Regions from separate parts of the Arthrobacter monumenti genome, predicted to be linked through region 3. Evidence: predicted binding sites of a transcription regulator. Region 3 holds the regulator's gene; each other region holds the start of a gene.

Region 1 (9,629 bases), on a different contig from region 3:
CTGACCGGAAGTTGGACCTCGTCCAGAGTGACATTGGCCCTGCCGGCCGTGAGCTTTACTGACGTCACGTAATTCATGGACACCAGATAGGAGCGGTGGATCCGGACGAAATCCTGTGCCGACCACTGCTGTTGCAGATCGGTCAGCGGAATCCGCACGAGGTAGCTGGCGTCCACGGTGTGCAACCGTGCGTAGTCGCCCTGCGCCTGCACATAGCGAACCTCATCGAGGCGGATCATCCGGGTTATTCCGCCCTGGTCGACGGTAATCACGCCCGCCTTGTCGTCGCCGTCGTCCCGGATTTCACGAATACGGCCGATGGTTTCCATCAGCCTCTCCGGCCGGACCGGTTTGAGCAGGTAGTCCACCGCAGCCAGATCGAAAGCCTCCAGCGCAAGGTCATCATCAGCAGTGACAAATACGACGGCGGGAGGTTTGGTGAACCGCGAAATCACCCGGGCTATGTCGAGTCCGGATAGAGCCGGCATATGGATGTCGAGAAACAGCGCATCGACGTCGTGATCCTCCAGTGCGCGCAGAGCCTCGGCGCCGCTGGTGGCCCGGTGGATGGTGCCGATCCGGTCGTCCTGGCCCAGCAGGTAGGCGAGTTCCTCCACGGCGGGGATTTCGTCATCGGCAACGACCACGTTCAGCATGGGTTAAACATTACTGTGCCTCACGGCTGGTGGTCCGGCTGGAACTTCGGCACCCGCAAGGTAATCAACGTTCCCGCGCCGGGCGCAGTGTCGACCACAAGACCGTGATCATCGCCGTAGACCTGCCGCAGCCGGGAATCCACATTCCGCAGGCCCACATGGTCGCCTGCGGCATGTCCGGCCAGGACCGAGCGAAGATGTTCCGGATCCATCCCCACGCCATCGTCTTCAATCGTCACCTCGGCATGAGGGCCGGCGTCGTGCGCCTTGATTTCTATATGGCCGACTCCGTCCTTCCGCTCCAACCCATGGCGGACCGCGTTTTCGACCAGCGGCTGCAGCGACAGATACGGCACAACGGTACTCAAAACCTCCGGACCTATCTGCAGACTCACCTGCAGTCGTTCGCCGAACCGGGCACGTTCCAGCAGCAGGTACCTGTCAATCGCCTTGAGCTCTTCCGCCAGGGTGGTGAAGTCGCCGTGACGGCGGAAGGAGTACCGGGTGAAATCGGCGAATTCGACCACAAGTTCGCGGGCACGCGCCGGATCAGTGTGGATGAACGAGGCGATGGCGTTGAGCGAGTTGTAGATGAAGTGCGGACTGATCTGCGCCCGCAGTGCCCGGACCTCGGCCTCCATCAGTTGGTTTTTCGATGAATCCAGGTCCGCCAGCTCAACCTGTGTCGACACCCACGCAGCTACTTCATTTGTGGCACGGATCAGCCCCGCACGCACGTGCGGCGCATAGGCACCAACGGTGCCAACCACGCGTGAGCCGACGCAGATTGGGGAGAAGACCGCCTCGCGGAGCGGCGATTGCGGGTCAGCTTCAGTCGGACCCGGACCCGGACCCGGGCCAGGCGCCTCCGCTCCGGCAGCGTCAGATCCAGCAGGTCCCGCCGCTTGCACATCACCCTTCCGGAAGACCTGCGTGCGGCCGGTGGACAACACCTTTCCGGCAAGCTTCATTGCAGCATCAGGATCGGCATCGCCCGGGCCATCCCACGCCAGCTGCGCCGACTCATCCGTGAGCGTCAAGGCCTCGCAGGCAAGCAACATCCGCAGATGCCGGCTCGCCTTGGCCGCACCTTCCGGGTCCAGGCCCTGCCGCAGATACTTCGAAGCCAGTGCAGCGGTATGCAGCGTCGCATAGGTCGCCTGATCGGCATCGCTGCCTAGATCCCTGGACCGCGACAGTTTGAAGCCAATTGCCGAGACAACAACCACGGCGGCAAGAACGACGGCGGCGATCGCCAGCAGCTCGGCGACGGAGATAGGCATGCAGACAACCTTATCGGCAGAGCTGGCCCGGGAAGCTTGAGGAGCTCCGCGGGATAGGTCTTGCCGCCGGCCGGCCGTGAATCGGTCACCCCGCGCGGATTGGGCGCTTTGGAGCTCTGCCGTTCGTCGCCTCAGCCGACCGTTCAGCGCATCCAGGACGCCATCCACCGATGTGGTGCTCGTTGGGACTAGGAAATGAGCATTCCGGCATACGAGAGTGATTACAGTCACATAAACGCGTCTGAGAGTCAGGAATGAGCCCGTCTCCGAAGTGCGCGACTATTCCACCTAAGGAGGAATTATGGCGGACGATACCCCGCCGACCGAAGAGGAACTTGAAGCCGCGGTCGACTTCGAAGAAGTGCAGAAATCCGAACAGTTCCAGACGCTGCGGAAACGCCACCGGAGCTTTGTTTTCCCGATGGCGGTTGCCTTTTTGCTCTGGTACTTCCTCTACGTGTTGTTGGCTGACTACGCACACGAATTCATGTCCACGCCTGTTTTCGGAAATATCAACGTCGGATTGGTTTTGGGCCTGCTGCAGTTCGTCACCACGTTCGGAATAACCATGTGGTACGTCAGCTACGCGAATAAGCGGCTGGATCCCATCGCGGCAGAAATGCGGCGGGACCTGGAGCAGATCACGGAGGAAAAGAAGTGAGCAACATAAACATCCTCGCCCAGACCGGAGCTGAGGAAACGGTGGGAAGTCCGTGGGTCAACATCACGATTTTTGCGCTGTTCGTCGGCGTTACCCTGATCGTCGTGCTCCGCGCGAGCCGGAACAACAAGACGGCGGCGGATTACTATGCGGCCGGCCGTTCCTTCACCGGACCGCAGAATGGGACGGCCATCGCTGGCGACTACCTCTCGGCGGCGTCGTTCCTTGGCATCGTCGGCGCGATCGCGATCAATGGCTATGATGGCTTCCTTTACTCCATTGGATTCCTGGTTGCCTGGCTGGTGGCGCTGCTGCTGGTCGCTGAGCTTATGCGCAACACCGGAAAATTCACGATGGCGGATGTGCTCTCCTTCCGCTTGAAGCAGCGTCCGATCAGAATCGCTGCAGCCATCACCACCCTGGCCGTATGTTTCTTCTACCTGTTGGCACAGATGGCAGGCGCGGGAGCACTCGTATCGCTGTTGTTGGGCATCCGGGATGAGCTCGGTCAGTCACTGGTGATCACCGTCGTCGGCGGCTTGATGATTCTGTATGTACTGGTTGGAGGCATGAAAGGCACCACCTGGGTGCAGATCATCAAGGCCTGCCTGCTCATCACGGGCGCTGCCGCAATGACCATTTGGGTCCTCGCACTGCACGGATTCAATCTTTCGGAACTGCTGGCGCATGCTGTCGAAACGGCCGGAACTTCGGACATTCTCAATCCCGGCGGTGCATACGGTGAGAATGCCACCACCAAGTTGGACTTCATTTCGCTGGCGTTGGCATTGGTGCTCGGAACGGCCGCACTGCCGCATGTCTTGATGCGCTTCTACACCGTGCCTACGGCCAAGGAAGCCCGGCGCTCAGTCGTGTGGGCGATCTGGTTGATCGGTCTGTTTTACCTCTTCACGCTGGTGCTCGGTTACGGAGCCGGCGCCATGATTGGCGCCGACAGGATCGAAAACGCGCCGGGCGGCGTGAATTCGGCCGCACCGTTGCTGGCATTCGAACTCGGCGGACCCTTGCTGCTTGGCTTCATATCGGCGGTGGCGTTTGCAACGATTCTCGCGGTCGTGGCAGGGCTGACGATTACAGCAGCGGCTTCCTTCGCCCATGACATCTACGCCAACGTGGTCAAGAAGGGAAATGTGCCGCCGGATGGCGAGGTCAAAGTCGCACGGCGCACCGTCGTCGTCATCGGTGTCATCTCCATTCTTGGAGGCATCGGTGCCCAGGGGCAGAACGTGGCATTCCTCGTCGCGCTAGCCTTCGCAGTGGCAGCCAGTGCGAACCTGCCAACGATCATCTACTCACTGTTCTGGCGTCGGTTCACTACCAGAGGAGCGGTCTGGAGCATGTACGGCGGGCTTGGCACGGCCATGCTGCTCATCGCGTTCTCACCGGTTGTCTCCGGAACCGAGACATCGATGATCGAAGGAGCCGATTTCGCCTGGTTCCCACTGAGTAACCCGGGTCTCGTTTCCATTCCGCTGGCGTTCCTGCTCGGCTGGTTGGGAACCGTTACGGACAAGAAGCGGGAAAACGTGCAGAAGCAGGCCGAAATGGAAGTACGGTCGCTGACCGGTGTTGGTGCCGAAAAGGCAGTCGAGCACTAGTCAAGCGTTAGAAGGAGTGGCCCCCGGCAGATCACTGCCGGGGCCCTCTTTCTGACATGGCGCCGATTCCATTAATTATTGTTTCGTTACCGTTTCGTTATCCGGTAGCGAACAGGATTTCGAATAATGTCGGTGCCGGCTGATGTACTAAAGACATGGCAAACAAGGAAGCACCAGACGGCGGGAGCAGCGACGACGCTCCCACCGGTGCCTTCGAGCTTCCCGAACTGGCCGGCCCACTCGGCGACGTGGTGCCCGGGGTCTTGTCCTTCGATGAAGCGACCATGGCCCTGGTCTCGGCCGGGCAGCTCATCGCGTGGGCGGAGGGACTCAAAGCCCGCCTGGTCACCCGGCTCTGCGAAACATCCGCCGGCACGGTCCCTCAGCCCGATCCGGCCGGCCCGTCACGGAACGCCGAACGCCTGGCCCGGATGAACGTCGAGGGCGAAGTCAGCGGCGCGTTGACCATCGCAACGAGGACAGCCCAGAAACTCATTTTCGAAAGCACCGAACTGGTCGGCTCTTTCCCCGCCACCCTCGAACGCCTCGAAACCGGGGAACTGAACCGGGACCAGGCCATGGTCATCATCGACCAGGCACAAACCCTCCCCGAGCACGCCCAACCCGAATTCGAGAAGGAACTGCTCGCCGACGCACCGGAACTGCCACGGCCGAAACTGGCCGGCAAGGCCAAGCGCCTCCGCGAACGCATGCACCCCGAATCCGGCGCCCGGCGGAAAAAGAAAGCAGCCTGCGACCGCAGGGCCTGGTACCAGCCCGCCGAAGACGGCATGGCCTGGCTCGGCGCCTACCTGCCCGCCGAAGCCGCCACCGCCGCCTACAACCGAATCACCGACGCCGCCCGGGCCCTCCGCTCCCCGGACGAGGAACGAACCGGCACCCAACTCTGCGCCGACGTCTTCACCGACCTCCTCCTCGGCACCGGGCCGATCCCAGATGGACCAATTGCGGGCCTGAACGATGACAACAACAACGATCGTGGCAGGGGTGGGAATCCGTCCCCCGGCTCAACCGGCACTGCTTCCTCCGGTCAGGCCGTGGCGGAACCACACCTGCCCAACTACGAGCAGATCAAACCCGAAGTCATCGTCACCGTCCCCGTCCTCACCCTGCTCGGCCTCTCCGAAGAGCCGGCTGAGCTTGAAGGCTTCGGACCCATGGACGACGAAACCGCCCGAAAACTATGCGCGAACGCCCCCTCATTCAAACGGATCCTCACCCACCCGGAAACCGGGGCGATGATCTCCTTCGGCAGAACCACCTACAAAGTACCCGCCGACCTGAAAAAAATGATCAATATCCGCGACCGATGTTGCCGCGCACCGGGCTGCAACCGATCCGCACGCTTCACCGAACTCGACCACACCACGCCCTGGGCCGAAGGCGGAAAAACAGACTACGAATCGCTGAAAGGCTACTGCCCCATGCATCATCTCCGTAAAACCGCCTGCGGATGGAAAGACACCCAAGACAAAGACGGCACCATCACCGTCACATCACCAGCAGGACGAACCTACACATCCAAACCCGAAGGCCCCGTCCTCACCAGCCGCAAAGACGCCCAACGCTACGCCACCGGCAACGGCCACCACTTCGACCCATGGAACCCCAAAAACGCCGGCGCTGTCCCAAACGGCGACCACGACCAAACCCCACCACCATTCTGAAGCGAGCCCACTGTTCGCTCAGAGCAGAATGCGCCGCATTTAGCACTCCGCGCTTCTCAGTGCTAATATTTTTCTAGTTGAGCGATATCGACTCAACTTTAGTAACTGAGATCGCCGCAACCATGACGGTGCGGTGTATGTGAAGGAGTTGACACAACAATGGCCATGAAATTCGACCCATTCCGCGAACTGGACCGCGTCGCCGAAGCTCTTCTGGACAACCACCAGGGGCCGAGATTGATGCCGATGGATCTTTACCGCGACGGCGACCGCTACATTCTGAATGCCGACCTGCCTGGGATCGACCCCGGTTCGGTGGACATCGATGTCGACGGTCAGCTGCTGACCATCCGTGCCGAGCGCACGGCCCGCACTGAGGAAGGCGTAAAGTGGCTCACCCGCGAACGCCAGAACGGTTCTTACATGCGGCAGCTGAACCTGGGACAGGGCATCGACACTGGGAGTATTTCCGCCCACTACGAGAACGGCATCCTGAACGTGATCATCCCGGTTAGCGAACGGGCAAAACCCCGCAAGATCGAGATCTCGACTGGCTCCCTCGCCAGTGAGCCCACGGTGGACGGGGGAAGTGAAGAGAAGCAGCCGGAGGTCACGGCGTCCTAAATGACGCATCCCCCCGCCCATTCGACGAGGCAGTCCCCGCCGATACGAGTGCATCGGACGAAGACGGCGGTAAGGACTCGGGCGATGCACACATGACGAGCAGGGGACGGCTGCATTTCCGTCCCCTGCGTTCATTTATTCCGCCCACATTGCGCTGCCGGTCCACCATTGCCCATTTTCAAGGTCGCACCTCCAGCAAGCTCCACCCGATAGACAGTATGCTTAGTTTTAGCAATTCAGGTACATCGAATCTGATCGAGGAGGAATCATCATGGCTGTCGCACGCGACATTATGACCGGTGGCGCGGAGTGCATCGGCGAGAACGAGACGCTTGAAGAAGCAGCCCGGAAAATGCTGGATCTGGACGTCGGATCGCTTCCAATCTGCGGCGAGGACAACCGGCTCAAGGGTGTCATCTCCGACCGGGACATTGTAGTTAAGTGCCTCGCCAAGGGCGGAGACCCGAAAACGGCAAAGGCCGGCGAACTCGGCCAGGGGAAGCCCGTAACTATCGGCGCGGATGACAGCGTCGAAGAAGCCATCGATACGATGCAACAACATAAGATCCGCCGGCTGCCCGTCGTAGATGGACACGATCTGGTGGGCATGCTGAGCCAGGCTGACATTGCCCGCAATTTCCCAGAGGAGCGCTCCGGGGAGCTGGTGGAGTTCATTTCGTTCTAATCACCCCCTCGCGGAAGTACGGATAGCACCCAAGGCTGTTGGCCACCTACCGTGCAAGCGAGGTGGCCACAGGTCGGGGCTTCGTCCGGACGGTGCGCTTGAGGGTAAAGAAGAACGCCGCAGCCGTAGCAAGGATCAGGATGGCGGCGAAAGCAACCGTCGCCGGTTCAGTTGATACGAGCAGCGGGAGTCGCCTGCCAGGTGCTGTCGCGGCGAAGATAAACGCGATAAGCGTGCCAAGATAACTGCCGATCATGTTCCCGCGGTGCGCCGGTATGTTGCCGCGTGCTGCGCTGATGATACCCAGCGTCACGGTGGTCAAGGTGAACGCAGAAAGCCCATGCAACCAGGTGAAGTGGCCTTCGTCCATGATCCAGAAACTTGAGATGCATGTGACGGCGATGGCGGTCACCCAGGTGAAGCCAATGATCTTATGGATACGGTCCCGTTTGCGGCGGAAGATATTGAAGGGACCGAGCACAAGAACGTAACTCGCGGCAATAACGTGGCCTGCAATGAGGGGCGTCCAGAGATCCATACGTTTAGGATAGAGTCACTATCCAAGGCTGTAAATCAAGATAGTGAAGCCACAAATCCCTATCCAATGATCGATTCGCCCGACGGTCACGACAGAGCGAGGTACCCGGTGCAGCTCAAGGAACTCAGCCGCCGCTCGGGCATCAGCGCTGCGAGCATCAAGTTCTACCTCCGCGAGGATCTGCTGCCGGCAGGCGAAAGCAGGCATCCCACGCTCGCCGAATATGCCGATGCGCACTTGGTCCGGCTCGAACTCATCACCGCGTTGCGTAAGGTCGTTGGGCTGAGCATCGGCCAGATTAAGACCCTCGTCAGCGTCATCGACGATCCGGAAGTAAGTTTTCTCGACCTGCTCGGCAAGACCCAGTCGCTGGTGCTTGGCTACGACTTGAGCGAGACCCGCGAGCATCCGTTGACCAGCGCCGTCATCAATGGCGAGGACTGGCCGGACGTTCCGTCGGATGCCCGGAATGCCTTGAATGCGCATCTCTCCCAGATGGAGGCGCTTGGCATCACGGTCAGCCGGGACGTTGTAGAGGGTTATGCAGAAGCTGTCGACCGGGTGGCGCAGCAGGATGTCGGTTTTGTGACCGAGGGCGGCAGCCGCGACAGTGCCGTCCTAACGGTGGCGGTCGGCGTCCACGAGTACAGCAGGCTTCTGGTCCGGATGCTTGCCTTGGCCCAGACTTCCGAAAGCATCAGGAAGTATCAGTCCTGAGGGATGGCTCGCAACACCAGGTGCTTACTGGTTTCGGAGCAGTCCCCGGACATAAGCGGCCTGCCCCGCATGCTGGAGGCAGTCCTGGGTCACGCTGACCAGCCGGATTCCGAGGGTCACAGGCGGATCCCAGGAGTCGTCGATGACTTGGTCGAGGTCCTCACCGGATAGGCAGCGGATGTATTCGACTGTCCGGGCATGCACCGCCTTGTAGTAGTCGACCAGCAACTGGGCGGAGTCCACCTGGACAGATGAGACCTGCTCGCTGCTGTGCCCGTAGCCCGTTTCGCCGGTTCCGAGTGGCAAGTCGAACTTTTCGGACCAACCTGCCGATGTCCATAACTGCTCTGTCCCGGCGGCGTCGGCGATGTGGTCGTCCTCAACCCGGGAGAGGTGCCAGATGAGCCATGCTATCGAATTTCCGGTACCGTTTGGGCGGCTGCCCAAATCATCAGAATTCAACCCATTGACCACGTTTCTGATCAGGTCCGGAATCCTGCCGAATCCCTCCAGCAGAACGTCAGTGCTATTCATCCGCGGTCTCCCATCGATTTGCCGTGCTCGTCAGCTTCCAGCACTCAGTCTTCTCAGAACAGCACCGGATAGCAAGGATGGAGAGCACCAAGACGCCTAACGCCGGTGCCCGGGATCCGAGACCCAGGCACCGGCGTCGTAATAAATCAGTGCAGCGTTGGCTACTTCGTCTTCTCCGCGACGGTTGCCGCCTCACCCAGCTGCGGCAGGAACTCATCCAGCGCCCACGGCAGGCTCAACGGCGAAGCTGCGGAAATTGCGAGCGTCAACGTATTGTCCGAGTCGGCAACGAGCGCGCCGTCCTCGATCGCCGGAACCTGGCCCAGCAACGGATCGGTCTTGATGGCTTCCTTGGTCTTCTTGTCCGGAACCCACGTCACGAAGATGTCTGATTCCAGCTCGTCGGCACGTTCGGCGGACCACTCCAGGAAGAATCCGCTCTTCTTTTCGGCCTTTTCGATCACCGGTGCCATCTCCATGCCAATGCTGGTCAGGAAGCGGGGCCGGTTGTCCTGGGAGGTGTAGATGTTCATGCCGGTGCCGCTGTTGGGCTCAAGGTTCCCGTAAATGAAGGTCTTACCCTCAATCTGCGGGTACTTGGCGGCTTCGGTTTCGATGGTCTCC
Region 2 (9,629 bases), on a different contig from region 3:
GGCCAAAGGCGAAGGCACGGTTCCGGGTGGCGACCTCCCGCACGATCAGACCGTTCGAGAGCGGGTGGCTGAGCGCGTTGGCCGCGCCGCCGATGGTCAGCCAGAGGAAAAGCCACGCCCAGTTTGGCGTCGCCAGAGCAATACCCAGCAGCGATACCAGCCCGAAAGCGGTCGACAGCAGCATGCCCTGCCGGGCGCCGAGGCGTTGTGCGGCATAACCGCCGGTGGTCGAAAGCACCGCGGACACCGCCCAGTAGACGGCGACGGCGGCACCGAGGACCGTGGCCGTCATGCCAAGGTCTTCCTCCAACTGGACCGCCAGTCCGCCGACCAGGAACACAGGAAGGACCGCGATCACCGTCGTGAACGCGGCCATGACCGTGGCCCGGACACCGGGACGGTACTTTCGAGCTGCCATTTTGCCTTCCCCGCGCGGGACGGCGACCGGGCTGATCCTGGACCAACCCTGCCGCCGTCGTGCAGTTTCCCTCAGCTAAAGCCTAGGACCTAGAGCCAGCCGGGAACGAGGACTGTGAGCCAGGCGATACCGGGGCCGGCGGCGACAACGATCCCCGCGTAAACCAGCATCTGGCGGTAGAACTTGTCCCGGTCACGCTCGTCGACATTGGCCAGGACCAGCGCGCCGTTGGTCGAGAACGGACTGACGTCGACGACGGTGGCGGCGATGGCCAGGGCGACGACGAAACCGATCGGATCGATGGCTCCGGACTGGAGGAACGGCACAGCCAAGGCGATGGCGACGCCGATGATACCAACGGACGAAGCCATGGCGGAGGTGATTCCGGCCAGGTAACACAGCAGCAGGGCGGCCACCAGCGGAATACCGATTGCGGCAATTCCGGCACTCACATATTCGATCGTGCCGGCGGCTTGGAGAACGCTGACGTAAGTGAGCACACCGGTGATCAGGATGACCGTCGCCCAGCTCACCTTGTTCATCGCTTCCTTGGCGGCCTTCGGAGAAAAGATGGCCAGCACGGCGGCAATGCTGAACGAGAGGATGCCGACGTCGATGCCGAACACTGCGGTGCCGACGGCGAGCGCGGCCAGACCGGCCAGCGTCAGCTGCTGATAGGGCGTGGCCTTCTCGGCGACGGCAGGCGCATCCTCACGGGTCAACAGGGCGGTACCGCCGCCTTGGCCAGCTGGGCTTCCGCCTGACGGAGCAGGCGTGCCACCGGAGGCAACCGGGGATCCACCCGAGGGAGCCGGGGTTCCACCGGACGGAGCCGGGGTTCCACCGGACGGAGCCGACGACGTCGTTGAGCCGGTCCCGGCGCTTCCCTCGAGCGGTTCTCCGGTGTCGGAGACGCGCAGCCCCTTGAGCTTCCGGCCGCCCATGGTGAAGTAGACAATGCAGGCGATGATCGTGTTGAAGATCATCGGAACGAAGAAGAGAGCAAGCGGGCTGACCGGCAGCCCTTCCTTTTCGAGGTAGCCGTTGATGAATGCCCCGTACACGCTGATCGGGGAGAAGGCTCCAGCCAGCGCACCGTGCACGACCATCATGCCCATCATGAGCTGGTTAATCTTGTAGCGCCGGGCGAAAGGAATGGCCAGCGGAGCGACGACCGCGACGGCAAAGAGAGCGCCAACCGAAATGAGGACGGCGGACAGTGCGAAGAAAATCCACGGAGACGCCGCAACTTTGCCGCGTACAGCCCGCATACTCCAGCGCACCAGCAGGTCTATGCTTCCGTTCTGCTGGGCAAAGCCAAAGAGGAAGGTCAGGCCCACCAGCACCAGGAAGAGATCGCCGGGAAATCCGGCTATAACGTCGTCCGTCGTCATTCCGGCGACGGGCACACCGACCCCGAAAGCGGCAACGAACGCGAGTACTCCCATGTTCACGGACCTGATGGTGGCCACGAGGAACAGGAGTGCGAGGACAATAATTGAGATGATTTCAGGAGTCATGAGGTTCCTTGGTGATCAGCATGTGAGATTGCATACACTGTATGCAATGCGGTCCACCGTAGCATAGGGTGTGACACAAGACATAGTGCTTCTTCGTTCGTTGCGGGGTGGCAGCTCGACGACGAAGTTTCAGGGGGATGTACCAGTGGCTGATACAACAAACGACGGTGCGGTGGAATTTATTCGCACGGCCATATTGCGCGGCACCTACGCGCCCGGTGAGCGGCTGAAGGAAGCAGAGGTTGCCGAACGGGTCGGGGTCAGCCGGACTCCGGTCCGCGAGGCGTTCCGGGCACTCGAGACCGAGGGACTCATTGAGTTGCTGGCAGGCAGGGGCGCGCGCGTCCGTGTCTATAAGCCCGAAGATGTGGAAATCATTCATGAAATCCGCAGCGTGCTGGAGGGAAAGGTCGCACGGCGTGCCGTCCTGCACGTCTCGCACAGCCACCTTGCCGCCCTCGACGCCAGCTGCGACCGGCTGGAGGCACTCCCCGTTGGTGCCGCCGTCGAGTGCGATCAGGAGAATCAGTTCTTCCACGGTCTGATCTTCGACATTGTCGGCAACGACAGGCTGACGCATATCGCCCGGCGCCAACTGGAGGTCCCGCTTCCTTATAAGCAGAACTATTGGAGCTCGGAGGAAGTCAAGAGATCCTCCGTGGCGGCGCACCGGGAAGTTTGTGATGCTCTTAGGTCCGGGGATGCCGAAGCGGCCGATGATGCCATGCGCCGCCACGTGCTCGACGCCGGGGCCGCGCTGACAAAGAAAGGCAGCCGCCAGGAGCCTGCTTTGGCGGGGCCCGTCCGTTGAATTTCGCCGGAGCGGCCCGCCGCGGCCGCCGATGAGGCTGCCGCCGCTCCCAGGCATGACAAAGGCCCCGGCCCGCAGCTGGTTCAGCTGTGGACCGGGGCCTTTTAGGCGTCTACGGCACTTAGTGCTTGTGCCCGTCCTCTTCCTCTTCCGGCTTCTCAGTCACCAATGTTTCGGTGGTGAGCACCAGAGCGGCGATCGACGAGGCGTTCTGCAGCGCCGAGCGGGTGACCTTGACCGGATCGATGACGCCGGCCGCAACCAGGTCCTCGTACCCACCGGTCAGCGCGTTGAAGCCATTGCCCGGCTCCAGGTTGCGCACGCGGTCGACGACGACGTAGCCCTCGTGGCCCGCATTCTCGGCGATCCAGCGCAGCGGCTGGACCAGCGCACGACGGACAAGTCCGACGGCGGTGAGTGCGTCGCCTTCGAGGCCCAGATCATCGTCCAGAGCCTTGGAAGCATGCACCAGAGCGGAGCCACCGCCAGCCACGATGCCCTCTTCGAGAGCGGCGCGGGTGGAGGAAACAGCGTCCTCGATGCGGTGCTTCTTTTCCTTCAGCTCGACCTCGGTGGCAGCGCCGACCTTGATCACGCCGATTCCGCCAGCCAGCTTGGCCAGACGTTCCTGCAGCTTCTCGCGATCCCAATCGGAATCGGTGCGCTCGATTTCGGAGCGGATCTGCGAAACACGTGCAGCAACGTCCTCTTCCGCACCGGCGCCGTCGACAATCGTTGTCTGGTCCTTGGTGATGGTGACGCGGCGCGCCGAACCCAGCACCTCGAGACCAACCTGGTCCAGCTTCAGACCCAAGTCAGGTGAGACAACTTCGCCGCCGGTGAGGGTGGCGATGTCCTGCAGCATGGCCTTGCGGCGGTCGCCGAAGCCCGGAGCCTTGACGGCAACCACGTTCAACGTGCCGCGGATCTTGTTGACCACCAGCGTCGAGAGCGCTTCGCCCTCGACATCTTCAGCAATGATGAACAGCGGCTTGCCGGCCTGGACAGCCTTTTCCAGCAGCGGCAGGAATTCCTGCATGTTGGAGATCTTGCCGCTGTTGATCAGGATCAGCGCATCTTCCAGGACGGCTTCCTGGCGCTCAGCATCGGTGACGAAGTGCGGGCTGAGGTAGCCCTTGTCGAACTGCATGCCCTCGGTCAGGACCAGTTCGGTCTGCGTCGTGGAGGACTCCTCCACCGTGATGACGCCGTCCTTGCCGACCTTGTCGAAGGCCTCGGCGAGCAACTCACCGATGTACTGGTCCTGGGCGGAAATCGCGGCGACGTCGGCAACCTGCTTGCCTTCGACCTCGCGGGCGTTCTCCAGCAGGCGGGCGGCGACGGCTTCAACTGCCGCCTCGATGCCGCGCTTCAGCCCTCCGGGAGCGGCGCCGGCTGCAACGTTGCGCAGCCCTTCCTTGACCAGCGCCTGTGCCAGGACAGTCGCCGTCGTCGTACCGTCACCGGCGACGTCGTTGGTCTTGGTGGCAACTTCCTTGGCCAGCTGTGCGCCTAGGTTTTCGTACGGGTCATCGAGCTCGACCTCGCGGGCGATCGTGACGCCGTCGTTGGTGATGGTGGGTGCGCCCCACTGCTTGTCGAGGACAACATTGCGGCCACGCGGGCCGAGGGTGACCTTGACTGTATCGGCGAGCTTGTCGACGCCGGCTTCCAGCGCGCGGCGGGCTGCGTCGTCGAACTGCAACTGCTTTGCCATAAGAATGGTTCCTTTCTTCGAACTGACTTGAGAAAACCCCGGCCGCCTGCGTGGCGCCGGGGTTCAACTCAGCGTTCTACTTGACGACGACGGCGAGAACGTCGCGTGCCGAGAGAACCAGGAATTCCTCGCCACGGGACTTGACCTCGGTGCCACCGTACTTGGAGTAGATGACAACATCGCCTTCATTGACATCGATCGGGACGCGGTTGCCGTTATCGTCAACGCGGCCGGGGCCGATGGCTACAACTTCGCCCTCCTGGGGCTTTTCCTTGGCGGTGTCCGGGATAACCAGACCGGAAGCAGTGGTCTGCTCCGCTTCCAGCGGGCGGACAACAATACGATCCTCAAGAGGCTTAATAGAGACCGACACTCGGACCTCTCCTTTGCATGAGATTTACAGTGAACTGTTGTTCACTTTCGACAATAGGGCCGTTCGGTGCGCTAACCGTCGTCGCGGTGCCGGTAACGCCCCTCCGGGCATTAGCACCCTCGTAGTGAGAGTGCCAAGAATGACTGTATGTCGACCATTAGCACTCGGTCAAGGCGAGTGCCAGCAACGGTGTGTTGTGGACGCGTCGGCGCCCGGGGCATTCCGCCCCGGGCGCCTTTCAATTCCGCTTTGTCACCGGTTCCGGTGTTTCCCTACCAGCTTAAGAAGCTTCACGCTCCCGTTCACGGTCATCGCTGAGGCTTGGCACGGCGTTCGACGGCGTAGCCTCGTCCCGCCAGCGCAGCAGCGCACCGATGCCGTCCGGCAACACGATCTCACCGGGATCGAGAGACTGCACGGCGGCGTCTGTCCTCAGGGCCAGATACAGCAGGTCCTCGATGTCATCCGGTTCGGAACCGCTGGTCAGCAGCAGCTCGTCGACCTGTCCGCGTTCCAAAGCGGCGCGCACTTCGGCGGCACCCGCGAGCGATTCGCCGTCGCGCGATTGTTCCGCCACGAAACGGTCGACGGCGGCCTTCTCCCGGAAAGCGATGAAGTTGTCCACCGCTTCCTCTACGTGTACCCGGAATTCCGCGCGGTCAACGCCCTCATTCCGTCCACCGCCGGGAACATCGACCAGCCGCTGCCTGGTTTCCTGCCCGACCGCTTCCTTGAGTAGCGAGGCGGCACGGACATCACCCGTCAGCAGCACCAGGTCCGGCCGGTACTGGCGAACCAGCTTGTCCAGCCGGTGCGCCACGGCGTCGGCATTACGCTCCCATGAATCCTCGACCCGGGCCTCGAAGTCCTGTCCCCGCCAGCCGGTCCCGGTCTTGTGAAGTTCATCGTGACCGCCTTCGATTGAGGCGTCCTCGCCCAACGGCTTCTGGCTGCCGGCAACGTGCGGGTCCTCCGGTGCCCGCAGGCTAATGTCGGCTCCCGACCGGTCGACTTCCACCAGCAGGTGGGACACGGCTCTGGCGGCGACCCGCATCAGCGGAAGCAGGTGCGGCCGGTGATTGCAGGAAGCGTAATTTTCCGGCGGAACGGGTAGTACCCGGTCAATGTAGAGTTGCCCGCCTGCGGCGAGGTATGCCCTGCCATGGGGACCGCCAATGCCGGCCGGTTCAAGAACGGAACGCTCGATCCGCTTCAGCAGATCTTTAGGTGCGCCTTCTGCGCGGACCTTGTCCCGCAGATGCTCCCATCGTGTCTCGATCTCGGCTGCAGCCGAAGGGTCGGTCCGCGTCGTGTCGACGTACACGCTGAGAAACGGTGGATCTGCTTCCAGCACATCCTTGAGCCATGGGTATCGCATCGGGCGCCTCCAGTTGTAAAGAGTCAGCATCTAACGTCAGCCAGCGCCCGTTGGCCGGACGCCGTCCGGATTCGTAACCCTCCCAACTCTTCCACTAACCCCGGAAGCACACAATAGTAAGTATGGATAGCATCTTGGCCGCGTCCCGGCCTAGCATAGGGAGGGTATGCACCGTCCGCGGTGACGCGGGCTCTACCGGGAGGTCGTCATGGGTCAGAACGTTGCGCAAAAGGTCATCAGCGAGCACCTCGTCAGCGGGGAGATGGAGTTCGGGAACGAGATCGGGCTTCGGATCGACCAGACGCTGACCCAGGATGCCACCGGAACGGTGGTGATGCTCGAACTTGAGGCGATGGGCCTGGACCGGATCAAGACGGAGTTATCCGTGCAGTACGTCGACCACAACCTGCTGCAGACCGACGAGAAAAATCCGGAGGACCACCTCTTCCTGCAGTCGGCCGCGCAGCGCTACGGTCTGTGGTTCTCCAAGCCCGGCAATGGCGTTTCACACCCGGTGCACCAGGCCCGCTTCGGCCGCCCGGGCGCCACCATGCTTGGCTCCGACTCCCATACCTGCGCCGCCGGCGCCATCGGAATGCTCGCCGTCGGCGTCGGCGGTCTTGAAGTGGCGATGGCTATGGCTGGCGACCCGCTGTACGTCGCGATGCCGGAAATCTGGGGCATCGAGCTGACCGGTGACCTGCCGGACTGGGTCTCGGCCAAGGATGTCATCCTCGAAATGCTTCGCAGGCACGGTGTTAAAGGCGGCGTCGGGAAAATCATCGAGTATCACGGTCCGGGACTGAAGAACCTGACCGCCATGGACCGGCACGTTATTGCCAATATGGGAGCGGAACTCGGTGCGACGACGAGCATCTTCCCCGCGGACGAGGAGGTCCGGAAGTTCCTCGAATCGGTCGGGCGGCCGGACGACTTCCAGGAAATCCTGGCCGACGACGATGCGACCTATGACGTCACTGATGCCATCGACCTGTCCAGCCTGGAGCCGCTGATTGCGAAACCCTCCTCCCCCGGCAATGTTGTTCCAGTCCGTGAGGTGGCCGGCGAGGATGTTTACCAGATTGTGGTCGGTTCGTCAGCGAACCCCGGACTGCGGGACTTCGCCGTCGTCGCCGAAATCCTCCGGGGACAACAGACCAGCAATCAGGTCTCCGTCGACGTCAACCCGACATCCCGGGAGATTTTCGAGGACATGGCCAAGGGCGGCTGGTTGTTCGACCTGATTTCCGCCGGCGCCCGGATCCACCAGTCCGGCTGTATGGGCTGCATCGGGATGGGCCAGGCCCCGGCGACCGGACGCAACAGCCTACGGACCGTTCCCCGCAACTTCCCCGGCCGTTCCGGCACCGACGAAGACGCCGTGTGGTTGTGCTCGCCCGAGACCGCCGCCGCCGCTGCACTGACCGGCAAGATCACGGATCCGCGGGACCTGGACATGGATTACCCGCGGCCGGAGTTGCCGGAACAGGTCAGCGTCAACACCGCCATGCTGCTGCCGCCGTTACCGGAGGAGGAAGCCAGGCAGGTTGAACTGGTGAAGGGTTCGAACATCGAGTCGCTGCCGGAATTCGATCCGCTGCCGGACTCGCTTGAGCTGCCGGTGCTGCTCAAGGTTAACGACAACATCTCCACCGACGAGATCCTTCCCGCCGGCGCCCGGGTACTGCCCTACCGGAGCAACATTCCGAAAATCGCCGAGTTCCTGTTCATCCAGGTCGACGACACGTACGCTTCCCGGGCCAAGGACACCGAGGGCGGCCACCTGATCGTAGCCGGCGAAAACTACGGACAAGGATCCTCCCGCGAACACGCGGTCATCGCGCCGCGGTATATGGGCCTCCGGGTGGTCATCGCCAAGTCGTTTGCCCGCATCCACTGGCAGAACCTGGCCAACTTCGGCGTCCTGGCACTCGAATTCAGCGACCCCGCGGACTACGACAAGATCAACTCCGGCGACACATTGAAGTTCGAGAATGTCCGTTCGCAACTCCCTGAGAGCGACGAGGTCACGGTCCGGTACGGCGATACAACCATCAAGCTCCGGCACCGGCTCTCTCCGCGGCAGGCCGAAATGGTGGTCAAGGGCGGCCGCGTCGCCTCCGTCGCCGAAAAGCAGGATACGCCGGACAAGGTGGAGGACTCGATGGCGTAGGCTCCTCCGGCGGGAACGCCCATCCGGGCTCGTTGAACTAGGCTGATACGCATGCCGGATTCACCCGTGGACGCCATCGCGCCCCTGCTCACCTCCGACGGCTGGGAACTGCTCAACTCCCTCGGCCCGTATCTTGAGTCCGAGGCCATGTCCCTGAACGTGGAGTTGCGCAAGGCCGGGCATCCCCCGGAACTCGTGGCCGCCGTGCTGACCCAGGCGCGGCTGCGGATGAAGGCGCGCGCCAAGTTCGGACCATTCGCCGACCAGATGCTCTTCACCCAGGCCGGTCTGGAACAGGCCACCCGGCTCAACGTCGCCGCCCGCCACGCCCAGCGTTTCGCCTCTGCAGGGTTGGAACACGTCGCCGACCTGGGATGCGGTATCGGCGCGGATTCGATGGCGCTGGCCACGCTGGACCGGAAGGTCACCGCCGTCGAGCTGGATGAGACGACGGCGGCAGTTGCCACCATCAACCTGATGCCGTGGCAGTCGGTCAAGGTGGTCAACGCTGACGCCACATCCTTGGACCTGGACGGGTTCGACGGCGTGTGGCTGGATCCGGCGCGGCGCACGACGTCGACGTCTGGCACCAAGAGGCTGTTCGATCCGGAGGCGTTCTCGCCGCCGCTGTCCTTCGTGGAGAAAGTGGCGGACACCGGCAAGGCCGTCGGGGTGAAGCTCAATCCCGGTATCCCGCACGACGCGGTGCCGGCAAACTGCGAAGCCCAATGGGTCTCGACCGACGGTGAAGTCACCGAAGCCGCCCTGTGGTTCAACGCGCTGGCCCGGCCCGGAGTACGGCGTGCCGCCCTGGTGCTCTATGCAGACGGAGCGGCCGAGCTGACCAGCGGCGTCGATTTCGCCCCGGAGGCGCAGGACGTCGAAACCGGCGATGCGGGCAAGTACCTCTACGAGCCGGACGGCGCCGTTATCCGCGCCGGACTGGTGGCCGACCTCGCGCGGGAGCTGGGCGGACATCTGTTGAACAAGCAGATCGCGTACATCTGCGCCGACACCCTCGAGGATTCGCCCTTTGCCCGCGCCTATAAGGTCAAGGAAGTACTTCCCTATAACGTCAAACAGCTGCGCTCATGGGTGAAGGCCAACGGGATCGGCACCCTCGAGATCAAGAAACGCGGAGCGTCCGTCACCCCGGAGGAACTCCGCAAGCAGCTGCTGGCCGGCAAGGCGAAATCCGCGACGGCGAGGGCCACTCTCGTGCTGACCCGGATGGGGGCC
Region 3 (9,629 bases):
GATGCCCAGGTGAAGGGGGCTGCACGCGACCCTGTCTACGCTTTGGAACGCGCCGTTACCATCATTTCCACGTCGGTCAGCCGGCGCTAGCTGCTGGAGGGCGGGGCCGATGGCTGGAGTCGCCGGCCTCGATATGCAATCAATCAGGGTTGGTTTAAATGGCTGTGGCCGGCACCTTTGGTGCCGGCCACAGCCATTGCTCAATGATTTGAGCGGCAAAACCTTTAGAGGCTGCCAACCTTCTTCGCAAGAGCTGACTTGCGGTTAGCGGCGTTGTTCTTGTGAATAACGCCCTTGGTGGCGGCCTGGTCCAGCTTGCGGCTGGCAGCGGCCTGGGCGCTGCTGGCGGCCTCCTTGTCGGAGGACTGGATCGCAGTCTTGACTGCACGGATTGCCGTACGCAGTTCGGCCTTCACCGAGTTGTTGCGCTGGCGGGCCTTCTCGTTAGTGAGAACGCGCTTCTTCTGGGACTTAATATTGGCCACGTATAAACTCTCTTTGTAATGCGGACTTCGGTCAGTGAGGGCATTCAAACTGGACATCGACTGAGTGGCGTGGGGATACCATGGCGACCAGCTTGCCGTGCCCGACGACCTGCGCGGACACACAGCTATACAGCTTATCAGAGTCCATGGATGTGTGCTCACACCCGGTCTGAATGATCATGCACCTCGATCCCTATGACCACGGCACGGTCAAGACGTGGGAGACTGGAGACCGGTCTATTTTCCCTCAAACGTAAGGACACTGCGTGACTCCCTTGGCCCGCACTGCTCCGGTGCCCGCCGCAACCGATCCGGCGATCCTGCGAAACTTCTCGATCATCGCTCATATCGACCACGGGAAGTCGACGCTGGCCGACCGCATGCTGCAATTGACCGGCGTCGTCGGTGACCGCGGCATGCGGGCACAGTACCTGGACCGCATGGATATTGAGCGCGAACGCGGCATCACGATCAAGTCGCAAGCCGTCAGGATGCCATGGGAGCTGGATGGGACCAGCTACGCACTGAACATGATCGACACTCCCGGACACGTCGACTTCACATATGAGGTGTCACGCTCCCTCGCCGCCTGCGAAGGCGCGGTCCTGCTGGTGGATGCTGCCCAGGGGATCGAAGCTCAGACACTGGCCAATCTCTATCTGGCGATGGAGAACGATCTTGCCATCATTCCGGTGCTCAATAAGATCGACCTTCCGGCGGCGCAGCCGGATAAGTATGCAGAAGAGCTGGCGCACCTCATCGGCGGAGAACCGGATGACGTACTGCGCGTCTCCGGTAAGACTGGCGACGGTGTGGCAGTGCTGCTGGACAAGATCGTGGCCGAGATACCCGCTCCAGTTGGCGACGCCGACGCTCCTGCCCGCGCGATGATCTTCGACTCCGTTTACGACACGTACCGCGGTGTGGTGACCTACGTACGTGTGATTGACGGCAAGCTGCATCCGCGCGAACGGATCCAGATGATGTCGACAAGAGCGAGCCACGAGCTGCTGGAAATCGGCGTCAGCGCACCGGAACCTGTGCCTTCCAACGGCCTTGGTGTCGGAGAAGTCGGTTACCTGATCACGGGTGTGAAGGACGTGCGCCAATCCAAGGTCGGCGACACGGTGACGAACCTGGCCAAGCCTGCGGCAAAGTCGCTCAGCGGTTACCAGGAGCCAAAACCCATGGTCTTCTCGGGTCTGTACCCGTTGGACGGCGCAGACTACCCTGTCCTGCGCGATGCGCTGGACAAGCTCAAGCTCAACGATGCGGCACTCGTCTATGAGCCCGAAACATCGGTCGCCCTCGGCTTCGGTTTCCGGGTCGGATTCCTGGGACTCCTGCACTTGGAAATCATCCGCGAGCGTCTTGAGCGGGAATCCAATATTGCGTTGATTTCAACGGCGCCGAACGTCGTCTACCAGGTCACGCTTGAGGATAAGCAACAAATCATCGTCACGAATCCGAGCGAGTTTCCGGCCGGCAAAATCATGGAAGTGCGGGAACCGATGGTATCGGCCACCATTCTTGCGCCCAATGAATTCGTTGGCTCCATCATGGAGCTATGCCAGGCACGCCGCGGGCAGATGAACGGCATGGACTACCTCTCGGAGGAACGTGTTGAACTGCAGTACCGGCTTCCGCTGGCCGAAATTGTCTTCGATTTCTTCGATTTCTTGAAATCAAAGACGCGTGGCTACGCATCGCTCGATTGGAAGGCCGACGGCGAACAGGCCGCCGATCTCGTCAAGGTGGACATCCTTCTCCAGGGCGAACAGGTCGATGCGTTCAGCGCGATCACGCACAAAGACAAGGCGTATGCCTACGGAACACAGATGACCGCCAAACTGCGGGAACTGATTCCCCGACAGCAGTTCGAGGTTCCGATCCAGGCCGCCATTGGCTCACGGATCATCGCCCGCGAGAATATCCGTGCAATCCGCAAAGACGTCCTGGCCAAGTGCTACGGCGGCGACATCTCGCGTAAGCGCAAGCTGTTGGAAAAGCAGAAGGAAGGCAAGAAGCGGATGAAGATGGTGGGACGGGTCGAGGTTCCGCAGGAAGCGTTTATCGCCGCCCTATCCTCGGACGACTCCAAGGACAAAGCCAAGAAGTGACCCAGCCGTTGCCCGACCGTACAGAACACCAGTAGACCGATGCCAAGCGTTTTACCAGAGGGTGACCCCGCCCCGTCCGATGGGCTGTTGCCGGCCCAGGTTCTGGAGGGAGCCGACAGCAGGAATTTCGGTCTGTATATCCACATTCCGTTTTGCGCCGTCCGCTGCGGATATTGCGACTTCAATACTTATACGGCTAAGGAATTAGGCTCCGGCGCCTCACAGGACGAGTACGCCGGCACTGCCATGGCGGAATTGGATCTTGCCGCGCGTGTCCTTGAGGAATCCGGACTTCCACGCCGGCCGCTCCAGACCGTCTTCTTCGGCGGCGGTACTCCCACATTGTTGCCCGCGGCGGACCTGACAGCACTGCTCATTCATGCGGCAAAGCTGTGGCCGCTGGCAGACGGCGCCGAGGTCACCACCGAGGCCAATCCGGACTCGGTAACTCCCGGATCACTGCAGCAACTTGCCAACGCTGGATTCACCCGGGTCTCGTTCGGTATGCAGTCAGCCGTTCCGCATGTGTTGAAGGTTCTTGACCGTACCCATAAGCCGAGCCGGGTTCCCGAAGCCGTCGGTTGGGCGCGTCAGGCCGGCCTGGCAGTCAGCATCGATCTGATCTATGGCACGCCGGGCGAATCGATGGATGATTGGGAGCAGTCATTGGATACTGCCCTTGGCTATCAACCCGACCACATCTCGGCATACTCGCTCATCATTGAGGAAGGCACAAAACTCGCCGCCCAGATGCGCCGCGGGGAGGTCCCTGCCATTGATGAGGACGACCATGCTGAGAAATATCTGCTTGCCGAGCGGAAGCTCAGTTCAGCAGGAATGCATTGGTACGAAGTCAGCAACTGGAGCCGGGAACCGGGTCAGGCATGCCGCCACAATCTTGCCTACTGGCGGGGCGATGACTGGTGGGGAATCGGCCCTGGGGCCCATTCACATGTCGGTGGAGTCCGGTGGTGGAACATGAAGCATCCTGTTCCGTACGCCAACCGCCTCGCCGCCGGACAGTCGCCGGCCGCTGGACGCGAAACCCTGGATTCATCCACCCGCCGGGTGGAGCGGGTGATGTTGCAGACCAGATTGAGCGAAGGTCTGCCCATGTCGGAGTTGAGCGCCGAAGGACGCGGTGAAGTCGCTGGGCTGATCGCCGAAGAATTGATCGAACCGGCGGCGGCTTTCCGCGGCCGGATAATACTGACTCTGCACGGACGGTTGCTGGCCGACGCTGTCGTACGCCGCCTGCTGCCCGACTGATTCAGCCGCCTGAGACTACTTGATCAGCCGCAGGTTGAGGGCATAACGATGAGGTTCGCCCTTGTTTACATGGATTCCGGCCTTGACGGCGAAGACCGTCAAGGCCAGCCAAATCAGAGCCGCAACGACGGCGAAAATGGAACCAAGACCGTCGATCAGGGCCAACAAGTTTGCCAGCACCGCCAAAATAGTTGGCGGTAACGTGAAGTTGAGTGCCTCTTTGGACTCCTGGGCTGTGAACGGTCCGCGGTCACGCATCACCAGGTAGATAACCAGCGAGGGGAGGAACCCGAGAATCCCTCCGAAGTGGGACATGGTCGCCCACTGCCGGTCTTCGGATGCCGTCAAAGGCTGGGCGTCCGCCGACATACCCTGATACGGAGCGTAGGGTGGCCGGCTCTGGTTGCCTTCCGGCGAACCGCCCCGTGCGGGATTTGCCACTTTTCAGACCTCAAGGTTGATAGGGACCGCCAATTTGCGGCGGACATCTTCACTGTCGAATAGCTGCAAGCGCACAGCACTCAAGCTCTATTGTGCGCCAAGGCGGACAAGCTATCAAACTTCAGACCGGCTCACCTGCGGTCAGGAAGTCGATAACTTCCTCGACCCGGCCCAACAACGACGGCTCCAGATCCGCGTAATTATGTACCGACCCAAGAATCCGCTGCCAACCGCGGGCGACCGCTACATGATCCCCATGCGGCCAGCCCAGGCCCTTCAGGATCCCTGTCTTCCAGTCCTGGCCGCGAGGCACGTCCGGCCACTGGGCAAACCCAAGTGTCCGCGGCTTCACCGCCTGCCACACATCGACGTAGGGATGTCCCACGATCAGAACATTGGCTCGCGCACCCGGCAAGGACATCGCCTTCGCCGCGATCGATGACTCCTTGCTGCCGTTGACCAGATGGTCAACCAGTATGCCCAACCGCCGCTGCGGGCCGGGCGCAAAGTCCTTCACTGCCGCCGAAAGGTCGTCAATACCGTGCAATGGTTCGACGACGATGCCCTCGATCCGCAGGTCGTCGCCCCAGACCTTTTCCACGAGTTCGGCGTCGTGTTTACCCTCCACCCAGATCCGGCTGGCCTTGGCTGTGCGTGCCCGCTGGCCCTCGACCCTCACGGACCCGGAGGCAGTTCGGGCCGCCGGCGCCGGCGCGGTCTTTGCCTTCGGTACCACCTTGACCGGCCTGCCGTCGAGCATAAAGCCGTACCCGAGCCGGAAGGAACGCGTTTTACCCCTGCGGTCCTCCAGGGTCAGGACGTGGAGGCCGCCCGACTTTTCCACCCGGACGATTGCGCCTACCCAGCCTGACTGTGCGTCTTCCAGCACTAGTCCATTTTCCGCTGCAATCTCCGGCAAGGACTGACGGCCGGCGGGGGAGGCCAGGTCCTGAGGTCCCCATTCATAGCTGTACATATCATCGACCTTCTTCGCCGGAACCGGATTCTGTGGGGTGCGCCCGGACCGAATTACTTGCCGCAATAACCCACAGCGGCCTGGTGAATAAGCCGAGCGCGTACCCATGCTAGCAATGGGTATGAACGTATTAGACTTAGCACTTGGGTATGTTGAGTGCTAAGCAATGTCAGAGGAGGTGAAACGTGAGTGAACCGCGCCGGCTCGAAGTGCTGCGGGCGATAGTCGAAGACTACGTGCACTCACGTGAACCCGTCGGCTCTAAAGCCCTTGTGGAACGTCACCAGCTGGGTGTTTCCTCCGCGACGATCCGTAATGACATGGCCGCCCTGGAGGAAGAGGGCCTCATCGCCGCCCCGCACACCAGTGCAGGGCGAATTCCCACCGACAAGGGCTACCGGATGTTCGTCGACCGGATTTCGGCTGTAAAGCCGCTGTCCTCGGCAGAGCGGCGTGCCATTCATACATTCCTGGATCAGGCGGACGACCTTGACGACGTGCTGGACCGGACGGTGCGGCTGCTGTCCCAGCTCACGAATCAGGTCGCAGTAGTGCAGTATCCACAGCTTGGCAGCGCTGCTGTCCGGCACATAGAGTTGGTCCTGCTTGCACCTCGTCAGGTCCTGGCAGTGCTGATCGCGACCACCGGTAAAGTCGAACAGCGTGTGGTGTCTTTGCCGGCCGATGCAGGCGAAGAGACCCTGCTGCGGTTACGCGGCATTTTCCTGTCCGCAACAAAGGGGAGACTGCTCGTCGCGTTGCCCCAGCTGCTTACCGCAGCAGTGGCCACGTGCGCCCCGGCGGAGCGCGCGGTCGCAGCTGTTCTGGGCAATTCGCTGGAACAACTGGCGGGGATCAACCGCGAGGATAGAATGGTATTGGCGGGAACAGCCAATCTTGCCCGTTCCACCGGAGATTTCCCGCTTTCCATCGGCCCCGTCCTCGAGGCCCTGGAGGAGCAGGTGGTGATGATGCGGCTGTTGACCGAAATGGAACAGGACGCCAGAGGTGTATCCGTCCGCATCGGGCACGAAAACCGGTACGGCGGTCTCACCGAGGCCTCGGTTGTGGCCACTGGTTATGGGCCGGATGAACTGGCCAAAATTGGTGTCCTCGGACCTACCCGGATGGATTATCCAACCACGATGGCGGCTGTCCGTGCTGTTGCCCGTTATCTGTCCAGGATTCTGGCCGGCTGACCACGAAGAACTTTCCACGGCAATGCCTGCGCGGCCCGCACAGGCAAGTGTCCAGTAATACAGGAAGAGACCAAAGAAGTTGAGTAACCACTACGAAGTACTGGGCCTGTCCCAGGATGCCAGCGCCGAGGAGATCAAGAAGGCCTACCGCAAGCTGGCGCGTAAGCTCCACCCCGATGTTAATTCGGGGCCGGAGGCGGCTGATCAGTTCAAGGTTGTCACCCATGCCTACGAGGTGCTTTCGGACCCCCAGAAGCGCCGTGTTTATGACACCACCGGTAACGAAAACGGTACGGACAACGGCTTCGGCAGCGGCTACTCCGGCCAAGGATTCGCCTTCCAGGACATCTTCGAGACGTTCTTCGGCGGCGCCGGCGGAGGCGGTGGGCCGGCATCGCGTATGCGCCGCGGCCAGGACGCGCTGATTACCGTACGGATTGACCTCAAGGACGCCGTCTTCGGCGTCAACAAGAAGATCGAGGTGGACACCGCCGTCGTCTGCCCTACCTGTGACGGCAGTTGCAGCCGCCCCGGCACCTCCCCGCGCACCTGCGATATTTGCGGCGGCAGCGGACAGGTCCAGCGCGCGGTCCGCTCCATCCTCGGCCAGGTCATGACAACGGCACCATGTGGATCGTGCCAGGGCTTCGGAACCATCATCACCGACCCGTGCCACGAATGTGCCGGTGAAGGCCGTGTCCGCAACCGCCGTACCTTGACAGTGAAGGTTCCCGCGGGCGTTGCCACCGGAACCAGGATCCAACTGGGCAGGCAGGGCGAGGCCGGCGTGGCCGGAGGACCCAGCGGCGATCTCTACGTTGAAATCAAGGTCAACAGCGAGCAGAACTTCGTCCGTGAGGGTGATGATCTGCATGCGACCATGAGCGTGCCAATGACGGCCGCCGCCCTGGGTACCGACGTCACCCTGGACACCTTCGACGGCGAACGCGAATTGAGCATCAAGCCCGGCACCCAGGCCGGCGAAGTCATCACGCTGAAGGGACTCGGCGTCACCCACCTGCGCGGCTATGGCAGGGGAGACCTCAAGGTCCATATTCATGTGGAAACCCCCACCAAGGTCGACGGCGAACAGGAAGAGCTGTTGCGCCAGCTGGCCGCCGCCCGGAATGAGCAGTACAGCGATGGAAAGCTCGTATCCAGCGGAAGCGGTGTCTTCGCGAAACTCCGGGACCGGCTCGGTAACCTCTAAGGGTGACCAACCCCGTATTTTTCGCTTCACCATCTGAACTGGCGCAGCTGGAGGCCGGTGACACCTACCAGCTCGCCGGCCCCGAGGGGCACCACGCCCGCACGGTCAAGCGGCTGGCACCGGGGGAACCGGTGGACATCGTCGACGGCGCCGGCCGGCGGGTCAGCGGAGAAGTCGCCGACGGCGGGGGAGAAGCGCTGCCAGTAAGAATTCTGTCAGTGCTCGATGAACCTCTGCCTTCGCCTTCACTGGTGCTGGTCCAGGCCCTTGCCAAGGGCGGACGCGACGAGCTGGCCATTGAAGCGGCCACCGAGTTGGGAATCGACGCCGTCGTACCGTGGCAGGCTGACCGTTCCATTGTGCGGTGGAAAGACACGAAAGCGGCCAAGGGCCGGGACAAATGGCAGGCGACCGTCCAGGCCGCGTCCAAGCAGGCGCGCCGTGCACGCGTACCGGAGGTGCATCCGCATGTAACCGGCGCCGGACTCGTCGCATTTACCGCCCTGGCCGACTTGGCACTCATACTGCATGAAGAAGCAACCGCTACGATGGCGTCACTGTCGGCCGATTCGGCTGCGTCGCCGGTGCTGCAGGCGGCCGCAGGCCGGAGCGGGCACCCGCAGGAGACGTCCGGATTAGGAGATGTGCCAAAGATCCTGCTCATTGTGGGTCCCGAAGGCGGCATCAGCAATCAGGAAATCGGGACATTGACCGATGCGGGTGCCATCCCTGTCCGGCTTGGAACGCATGTATTGCGATCCTCGACAGCCGGCCCCGCAGCCGTTTCTGTGCTCAGCCATCTGCTGGGCCGCTGGGACTAGTTCCGTCACGCGCCCGGTCCAAACCGGGCTATTCGACCCTGAATTGCTTGGAGTCGACAAAATCGCGTTCGCCACCGGGTTCGCCCTGGAAGACTGACAATTCGTATGCTCCCCTCGGCAGCGTCACGGAGAACTTGAAGGTACCGGAGTTCATTCCTTCACCATCAAGGGCCACGGAACCGGACGGGTATTCCGCTAATTCCGGTTCTTCCGCGCCGGTCCCGACTTCCCTGATCTCCCAGCCAAGAGTGCCGTTCCGGGAGACACCGCGGCCGCTGACAACGACCTTGCTGTCGGCGTACACGGTGCCTGCCTGCGGATCGATGATCCAGACGGGAGCCGCGAGCGAATGCTCACGCACCATCGGCTCTCCCAGGCGGATGTGCCCGAACGCCTTATAGCCCGTGCGGCCGTCGACCAGGATAACGACTTGTATCTGTTGATTCTGCGCAGTCAATCCGAAACTGGCAGCGGCCGCAGTAGCGGTATAGACCAACTGCTGGACGGCACGGCGGGCCATACCCTCATCAAGTGGCTGTTCGAACGCATCGGCGGAGATGTCCACCGTGATGACGTTTTTGGCTGAAATGGAAGCGCCGATGGAGGACGCGGGCCGCCAGGGATTGAAGTAATCCTCATCCAGCGGCTGCTGATTTGTCATCGCGTGAACGGCGGTCGTAATCGGATCGCCGCGATTCTCGGTCTGCCGGAATTCACGGTAGAGGTATACGCTTCGGCTGCTCTCCCCAAGCCAGTAGACCGGAGTCTGCGCTGCAGTCTTAGCCGATTCAAGCGGGACGCTGGACAGCGCCGACGACCTGGCTCCCGGCGCTTCCACGGCTGACGGGGCTGGCATCGAAGTTTCTTGAACTGGTTCGGCCACGTCTGCGGTGCATCCGATCAGCAGAAGTGACGACATCGTCAATGTAGCGAGCCACCCATGGAAGCTGCGCACTGATCCGGTGCCGCCCCCGCGTGCCCGCTGTATTTTGCCGATGATGGTGCCGTTCTTTCCTTGCCTGAACAGAGTCCCGGCGCCTTTGCACCGGGAGGATCTCCCAAGCTTGGCACACGGTCCACCGGCAAAACCGGCTAATTGCCCCATCTC

The links. Region 3 encodes HrcA, which represses chaperone genes, less so after heat shock. Its sites were predicted from a motif close to TTNGCACTCGNNNNNNNCGAGTGCNAA; they were not measured.
Region 1: the regulator HrcA is predicted to act here: its motif matches at 5,947-5,973, upstream of ACX80B_RS03560 (Hsp20/alpha crystallin family protein).
Region 2: the regulator HrcA is predicted to act here: its motif matches at 4,997-5,023, upstream of groES (co-chaperone GroES).

What each region holds. Positions count from the first base shown of each region.
Region 1 covers NZ_JBTNCY010000002.1:142,064-151,692, reverse strand. Annotated here, with positions in the region: gene ACX80B_RS03585 (LytR/AlgR family response regulator transcription factor) at 1-656, opposite strand, end outside; gene ACX80B_RS03580 (sensor histidine kinase) at 677-1,939, opposite strand; gene ACX80B_RS03575 (DUF485 domain-containing protein) at 2,241-2,600, shown strand; gene ACX80B_RS03570 (solute symporter family protein) at 2,597-4,219, shown strand; gene ACX80B_RS03565 (HNH endonuclease signature motif containing protein) at 4,375-5,907, shown strand; gene ACX80B_RS03560 (Hsp20/alpha crystallin family protein) at 6,067-6,531, shown strand; gene ACX80B_RS03555 (CBS domain-containing protein) at 6,803-7,216, shown strand; gene ACX80B_RS03550 (DUF2306 domain-containing protein) at 7,263-7,754, opposite strand; gene ACX80B_RS03545 (MerR family transcriptional regulator) at 7,821-8,471, shown strand; gene ACX80B_RS03540 (mycothiol transferase) at 8,496-9,005, opposite strand; gene ACX80B_RS03535 (iron-siderophore ABC transporter substrate-binding protein) at 9,167-9,629, opposite strand, start outside.
Region 2 covers NZ_JBTNCY010000007.1:255,578-265,206, forward strand. Annotated here, with positions in the region: gene ACX80B_RS12565 (MFS transporter) at 1-418, opposite strand, end outside; gene ACX80B_RS12570 (SLC13 family permease) at 508-1,938, opposite strand; gene ACX80B_RS12575 (GntR family transcriptional regulator) at 2,084-2,749, shown strand; gene groL (chaperonin GroEL) at 2,871-4,466, opposite strand; gene groES (co-chaperone GroES) at 4,543-4,839, opposite strand; gene ACX80B_RS12590 (baeRF2 domain-containing protein) at 5,120-6,217, opposite strand; gene ACX80B_RS12595 (aconitate hydratase) at 6,426-8,390, shown strand; gene ACX80B_RS12600 (class I SAM-dependent methyltransferase) at 8,442-9,629, shown strand, end outside.
Region 3 covers NZ_JBTNCY010000009.1:71,133-80,761, reverse strand. Annotated here, with positions in the region: gene holA (DNA polymerase III subunit delta) at 1-90, shown strand, start outside; gene rpsT (30S ribosomal protein S20) at 225-485, opposite strand; gene lepA (translation elongation factor 4) at 752-2,605, shown strand; gene hemW (radical SAM family heme chaperone HemW) at 2,645-3,874, shown strand; gene ACX80B_RS14620 (DUF4870 domain-containing protein) at 3,890-4,243, opposite strand; gene ACX80B_RS14615 (DUF3097 domain-containing protein) at 4,437-5,291, opposite strand; gene hrcA (heat-inducible transcriptional repressor HrcA) at 5,477-6,490, shown strand; gene dnaJ (molecular chaperone DnaJ) at 6,570-7,700, shown strand; gene ACX80B_RS14600 (16S rRNA (uracil(1498)-N(3))-methyltransferase) at 7,703-8,521, shown strand; gene ACX80B_RS14595 (GerMN domain-containing protein) at 8,550-9,377, opposite strand.